2 regions of the Paramixta manurensis genome follow, and region 2 is predicted to be linked to the other one. Evidence: predicted binding sites of a transcription regulator. Region 2 holds the regulator's gene; the other holds the start of a gene.
The links. The regulator PhoB, encoded in region 2, activates phosphate uptake and scavenging genes when phosphate is short. The targets are predictions, from matches to a motif close to CTGTCATAAAACTGNCNNAT.

Region 1: a site for PhoB is predicted at 1,832-1,851, ahead of serA (phosphoglycerate dehydrogenase). Genes of this name have one in related genera too.

What each region holds. Positions count from the first base shown of each region.
Region 1 covers NZ_CP054212.1:3,811,983-3,815,410, reverse strand. Annotated here, with positions in the region: gene PMPD1_RS18395 (LysR family transcriptional regulator ArgP) at 1-748, opposite strand, end outside; gene rpiA (ribose-5-phosphate isomerase RpiA) at 940-1,599, shown strand; gene serA (phosphoglycerate dehydrogenase) at 1,892-3,130, shown strand; gene PMPD1_RS18380 (5-formyltetrahydrofolate cyclo-ligase) at 3,174-3,428, opposite strand, start outside.
Region 2 covers NZ_CP054212.1:1,216,996-1,220,423, reverse strand. Annotated here, with positions in the region: gene phoR (phosphate regulon sensor histidine kinase PhoR) at 1-1,233, opposite strand, end outside; gene phoB (phosphate response regulator transcription factor PhoB) at 1,248-1,937, opposite strand; gene sbcD (exonuclease subunit SbcD) at 2,139-3,362, shown strand; gene PMPD1_RS05920 (AAA family ATPase) at 3,359-3,428, shown strand, end outside.

The sequences.
Region 1 (3,428 bases), 2.0 Mb from region 2:
CCAGCTCTCGTTCAATTTGCAGATGCGGAATCATACAGCAGGTCGACCCCTGACGCGCCAGTTGTACGAAGGCTTCCGATGAGTTCACGATATGGCAGGGCACGCTGCCCGGCGAGAGGTCGAAATTTTGCTGTAAAAAGGCCTGGTGCATATCGTCAAGATGGTCAAAGGCAACCGCCGGCGCTTTTAGCAAAGCGGAGCGGGTAACGCCATTCGGGAAATAACGCTCGGCAAACTCACGCGAACCAACAAACAGATAATCTAACGCGCCCAATTGATCGACCAGGCAGCTTGGTAATGGCTGTGGCTGAATACTGACTGCGCCAACTACTTCACCGCGACGTAGCCTTTCCTGGGTACGGGTTTCATCTTCAACCTGCAAATTAAGCCGTACCGGCGAGTCGGTCAGCACGGTTTTCAAGGCGGGTAAGAGCCAGGTCGCCAAACTGTCGGCGTTAACCGCCAGCGAAAGCAGCAGGGGCGTGGTTCCGGTATTCTCATCGCCCAACCACTCTTCTTCCAGCAATTCCACCTGATGCAGCAGCGCCAGCAATTTTTGACCCTGTTCCGTTGGGCGCGGCGGGATGGTACGTACCAATAATGGCTGGCCAAACATATTTTCCAGTTGCTTAATGCGCTGTGAAACCGCTGATTGGGTAATACACAGTTTTTGCGCCGCGCGTTCGAAGCCGCGTTCACGAATCACAGCATCCAGCGCCTGAAGCGTGCGATAATCCGGGCGTTTCATGGGGGATGGTTTCTCCTTCAGGGGTGGAGTCAGCACTATGCCATAAAATTTGGCATTTGCCCTGTCCATATGAATCAATCACTTTGTGGGCTGTCTTCCAAACCTGTCAATCAAAACCGATCGGTTACGTATTTTGACCGCCGCTTGATTTATACTACGCGCACACCATTAGCACAGGTTTTAAACATACCATGACGCAGGATGAACTGAAAAAAGCAGTAGGATGGGCGGCGCTGGAGTACGTGAAACCCGGCACCATTGTTGGCGTGGGAACCGGGTCGACCGCCGCGCATTTCATTGACGCACTGGGCACGATTAAACATCAAATTGATGGTGCGGTGTCCAGTTCGGAGGCCTCAACCCAGAGGTTGAAGGCGCTCGGTATTCCGGTGTTCGACTTGAATGAGGTTGATTCACTGTCGGTCTATGTCGATGGCGCTGATGAAATTAACGGCCATCTGCAAATGATCAAAGGCGGCGGCGCGGCGCTCACTCGTGAGAAGATTGTTGCGGCGGTAGCTAAACGGTTTATCTGTATTGCCGATGAATCTAAGCAGGTGGATATTTTGGGTAAATTTCCGCTGCCGGTGGAAGTGATTCCGATGGCCCGCTCTTACGTGGCGCGTGAACTGGTTAAACTGGGTGGGGTGCCGGAATATCGCCAGCATGTGGTGACTGATAACGGTAACGTCATCCTTGATGTGCGTAATTTACAGATTCTCGATCCCGGCGCCCTGGAAAAAAGCATCAATGCATTACCGGGCGTCGTCACCGTGGGGCTGTTTGCCGCACGCGGCGCCGATGTGGCGTTGATTGGCACCTCCTCCGGCGTGAAAACGATAGAAAAATGATCGTTAACGGCGTGGGCAAGCTGCACGCCGTTGAAAAATTTCCGCTAAAAAAAGCCCTCTCCACGATAGAGGAAATTTAGTGACTTATGTCACATAAGTTTCTTCAGTAACGCTATCGTTCTAAAGCGCCCGGCTGGGCCGCTATATTGTGCGGTAATGTTCGATTGAAACTCTCCTCCACACCGGGGGCTGTGCAATCGTTTGTATTGCCGCCAGCGTAATTTTTGTTATTTTGACAGAAGGCTGACTTATCGCTCAGCCTCATCTGAAGTCTGCTAAATAGGGTCGGGAAATGGCAAAGGTATCGCTGGAGAAAGATAAGATTAAGTTTTTGCTGGTGGAAGGGGTTCACCAGAGCGCATTAGAAAACTTGCGCGCGGCGGGTTATACCAATATTGAGTTTCATAAAGGCGCGCTGGATAGCGATGCGTTAAAGGCGTCGATTCGCGACGCGCACTTTGTTGGGATTCGCTCGCGTACGCAGTTAACCGAAGATATTTTCGCCGCAGCGGAGAAGCTGGTGGCGGTTGGCTGTTTCTGTATTGGTACTAATCAGGTTAACCTGGATGCGGCGGCAAAACGCGGTATTCCGGTCTTCAACGCGCCATTCTCCAACACCCGATCCGTGGCCGAGCTGGTTATTGGCGAACTGCTGCTATTACTGCGCGGCATTCCTGAAGCGAATGCCAAAGCACACCGTGGTATTTGGAACAAGCTGGCGGTCGGCTCCTATGAAGCGCGTGGGAAAAAGCTGGGTATCATTGGCTATGGTCATATCGGTATGCAGTTAGGCGTGCTGGCGGAAAGCCTCGGCATGCATGTGTTTTTCTACGATATTGAAAACAAGCTGCCATTGGGTAATGCGACTCAGGTTAGGCATCTGTCCGATCTGCTGAATATGAGCGATATTGTTAGCCTGCACGTACCGGAAACCCCGTCGACGCAAAATATGATGGGCGCCGAGGAGCTGGCGTTAATGAAGCCGGGTTCCTTGCTGATTAATGCGTCACGCGGCACGGTGGTGGATATTCCGGCGCTTTGTCACGTGCTGGCTAATAAGCATCTGGCGGGTGCAGCGATTGATGTGTTCCCGGTGGAACCGGCAACCAATAGCGATCCATTTAACTCACCGCTGTGTGAGTTCGATAATGTGATCCTGACACCGCATATCGGCGGTTCTACGCAGGAAGCGCAGGAAAATATTGGTATCGAAGTGGCCGGTAAGCTGGCGAAATATTCAGATAACGGCTCTACGCTCTCTGCGGTGAACTTCCCTGAAGCCTCGTTGCCGATGCATAGCGACCAGGCCAGCCGTCTGCTGCATATCCATGAAAACCGTCCAGGTGTGTTAACCGCGATTAACCAAATTTTCGCCGAACAGAGCATCAATATTTCGGCGCAATATCTGCAGACTTCGCCGCAAATTGGCTATGTGGTGATTGATATTGATGCGGAGCAGGAAGCAGCAAATAAAGCGTTGCAACTGATGAAAGCCATTCCGGGTACCATCCGTGCCCGTTTGCTGTACTAAATGTCCTCAGGCGTCCGTCGTTCCGGCGGACGTTATTATCGCGTTACCATTGCCACAGCCGCGAAGGCGTCAGAATCGCCGGTAGCGGTACGTCCCACTCGGCTGCTGGCAGCCTGTTTACCTGCTGGCAATCATGCGCCAGCCCGATCGGTAACAACCCATGCTGCTGCCAATTCTGTAATGTACGATCGTAAAAGCCGCCTCCCATCCCCAGACGTTGCCCTTGGGCATCAAAAGCGACCAGCGGAACCATGATCACATCCAGACGATCGAGCGGAATGAGCTGCCGAATATCCAA
Region 2 (3,428 bases):
CGGCACGCTCACAATATCCAACCGCGCGTTGTGGTGGCTCAGCGCATGTTTAACAATTGCCAGCCCCAGCCCGCTGCCGCCGGTTGCCCGCGAGCGCGCTTTATCTACGCGATAAAAACGCTCGGTTAAACGCGGCAAATGCTCAGCGGCAATCCCGGGGCCATTATCTTTCACACAAAACCGCGCGCCTTGTGCGTTACGCAACCAACTAATCTCAATATCGGTGCCCTCCGGCGTATGGTTTACTGCGTTATACACCAAGTTGGAAATAGCGCTGCGTAGCTGTTCTTCATTACCAAACACCCGCAAATGCGGATCAGTATTAAAATGAATCGTATGCCGCCCATTACTGAGCGTTTCCGCTTCACGCTGTAAAACCCGCAGCATGGCAGGCACATCAACGGTTTCCGACAGGTCGATAGCTGGCGCCGCTTCTATACGCGATAAAGTGAGCAGTTGCCCGACCAGGCTATCCATACGCCGCGTTTGTTCCTGCATGGTCTGCAACGCTTTCGCACGGGCGCGCCCTTCCAGCACCGCATCATTCATCATTTCCAGATAACCTTGTAATACCGTCAATGGCGTACGCAGCTCATGGCTAACGTTGGCAAAAAAGTTACGCCGTGCGCCTTCTAACTGATGCATTTGCGTAACATCACGCGCCACCATTAGCCATTGCCCCTCACTGTAAGGCATGACGCGAAATTCCAAATGGCGGTGGTGGTTCACCACTAAGGTTAACGGGCGGGCAAAATCACGCTGACGTAAATAGCGGGAAAACTCAGGATAACGCATTAAGTTAAGGATATTCTGGCCGTTATCTTCCGGCCAGCGTAGCCCCAAGTGCTGCTGTGCCAGGCCGTTACACCAGAAAATATTGCCTTCCTCTGTGGTCAAAATCACGGCATCCGGTAAGGACTCCGCGCCGCTGCGAAAACGCATGATCAGACTTCTCAGTTCGCTGCGGCGGCGGCGATTGCGTAACTGCATTTGGTACAAACCGTAAAACAGCGGCTCCCAGCTTCCACGCCCGCCGGGCGGCGTCATGGTGCGATCCACCCATAACCAGTGCGATAAACGCAATAAATTCCAAAAATGCCAGCCTAAAACCCCCAGTACCGATATCAACAACAGCCAGGGCAAATAGCCGACGGCCAGCCCAATAGCCAACGCTGGCAAACAGGCCAACACTAGCTCCAGCAATAATCTCTTCCAGGAGAGGCGTTCCAGCACGAGTCAGACCCCAATTAGTAGCGAGCGGAAAAACGATACCCCGTTCCGCGCACCGTTTGCACCATGCGATCGTGCCCGGACACTTCCAGAGCTTTACGCAAGCGGCGAATATGCACGTCAACCGTGCGATCTTCTACATAGACATTGGTTCCCCAAACGTGATTTAGCAACTGTTCTCGGCTATAAACGCGCTCGGGATGGGTCATAAAAAAGTGCAACAGCTTGTACTCGGTTGGCCCCATTTCCAGTGGCGTAGTGGCCGACATTACCCGGTGTGAGGAAGGATCAAGACTTAAGCCCTGCATCTCAATCACCTCTTCTACCGCCATTGGCGAGATCCGGCGCATCACCGCTTTAATGCGCGCCACCAACTCTTTCGGTGAAAATGGCTTGGTAATGTAATCATCGGCGCCGACTTCTAGCCCGCGCACGCGATCTTCCTCTTCACCACGCGCGGTAATCATCATCACCGGAATATCACGCGTCATCGCTTCACGTTTTAAATGTTTAATAAACTGGATGCCGCTGCCGCCGGGCAACATCCAGTCGAGTAAGATCAAATCGGGCCAGGGTTCAATCAGCAAATTGATGGCGCTGTCATAATCTTCCGCTTCGATTGGCTGGTAATCATTTTGCTCCAGAACGAAACACAACATTTCCCGAATTGGGGCTTCATCTTCGACGACCAGAATGCGCTTAGCCATTATTGCTCCTGTGATGTGACCGGGTTGTCACGGGGATTTGCGGCGCCATTATGCGTCAGTTTTATGACAGATTTATGAAAAATGCACGGGTCAACATACCGTTACATAACACTTTTGTGAAACCTCCCGAGGTATTTATCCGCCCCTTTTTCGCGGCGCTGGTTATAATCGGCAACGCACGCTACGTAAGCCGGGGTTAATATGCGAATCATCCATACTTCAGACTGGCATCTGGGGCAGTTTTTTTACACCAAGAGCCGCGCGCCGGAGCATCAGGCATTTCTTGACTGGCTGATTGAGCGCGTTGAGCAATATCAGGTTGATGCGGTGGTGGTGGCAGGCGATATTTTTGATAGCGGCGCCCCGCCCAGCTATGCGCGCGAACTGTATAATCGCTTTGTCGTGCAACTGCAGCAAACCGGCTGCCAATTAGTGGTGCTGGGCGGCAATCACGATTCCGTTGCCACCTTAAACGAGTCACGCGAGTTGCTGGCCTGCCTAAACACCCGTGTTATCGCCGCCGCCAGTGAGGATCCGGCAGAACAGGTTCTGGTGCTGAAAGATCGCGAGGGCAACCCCGGCGCGCTACTCTGTGCGATTCCGTTCTTACGTCCGCGCGATATTGTGCGTAGCCGGGCCGGGCAATCCGGCAGAGAAAAACAGCAAAGCCTGCTGGAGGCGATTACCGACCATTATCAGCGTTGTTACCAACAGGCAGTACGCCTGCGCGAAACGCTCGGCCTGCCGCTACCGATCGTTGCGACCGGGCATTTGACGACGGTCGGCGTCACCAAAAGCGACGCAGTGCGTGACATCTATATCGGTACGCTGGATGCTTTTCCGGCGCAAGCTTTCCCTCCGGCGGAGTATATTGCGCTGGGCCATATCCACCGCGCGCAATGCATTGCCAATAGCGAGCATATTCGTTACAGCGGCTCTCCTATCCCGCTGAGTTTTGACGAGTTGGGCAAGCAGAAAAGCGTTTTTCTGGTGGAGTTTGCGCAAGCGCAACTGGCGCGTGTCGAGCCGCTTGCCGTCCCACTGTTCCAGCCGATGCAAATGCTAAAAGGTTCACTGGCGGATATTGAGCATCAGCTCGGTCAATTTGCCGGCCAGCAGCCAGAGAAACCGGTTTGGCTGGATATTGAAATTGCTACGCCAGAATACCTGAACGATCTGCAACGCCGGATCCAGAGCCTTACTGAAACGTTACCGGTAGAGGTGCTGTTAGTTCGCCGCAGCCGGGAACAGCGTGAAAGAACCCTTGCACAACAGCATAACGAAACCCTGAGCGAACTTAGCGTGGAAGAGGTGTTTGAACGGCGCTTACTGCAGGAAAGCGAGGAAGACAGCGGCCGCCAGCAGCGCGCGCGGCAGCTTTTCGCCGAAACACGAGAAGCCCTTCAGCATAAGGAACAGGCATGAAGATTCTGACGCTGCGTTTTAAAAACCTCAACTCGCTGAAAGGTGAGTGGAAAATCGATTTTACCG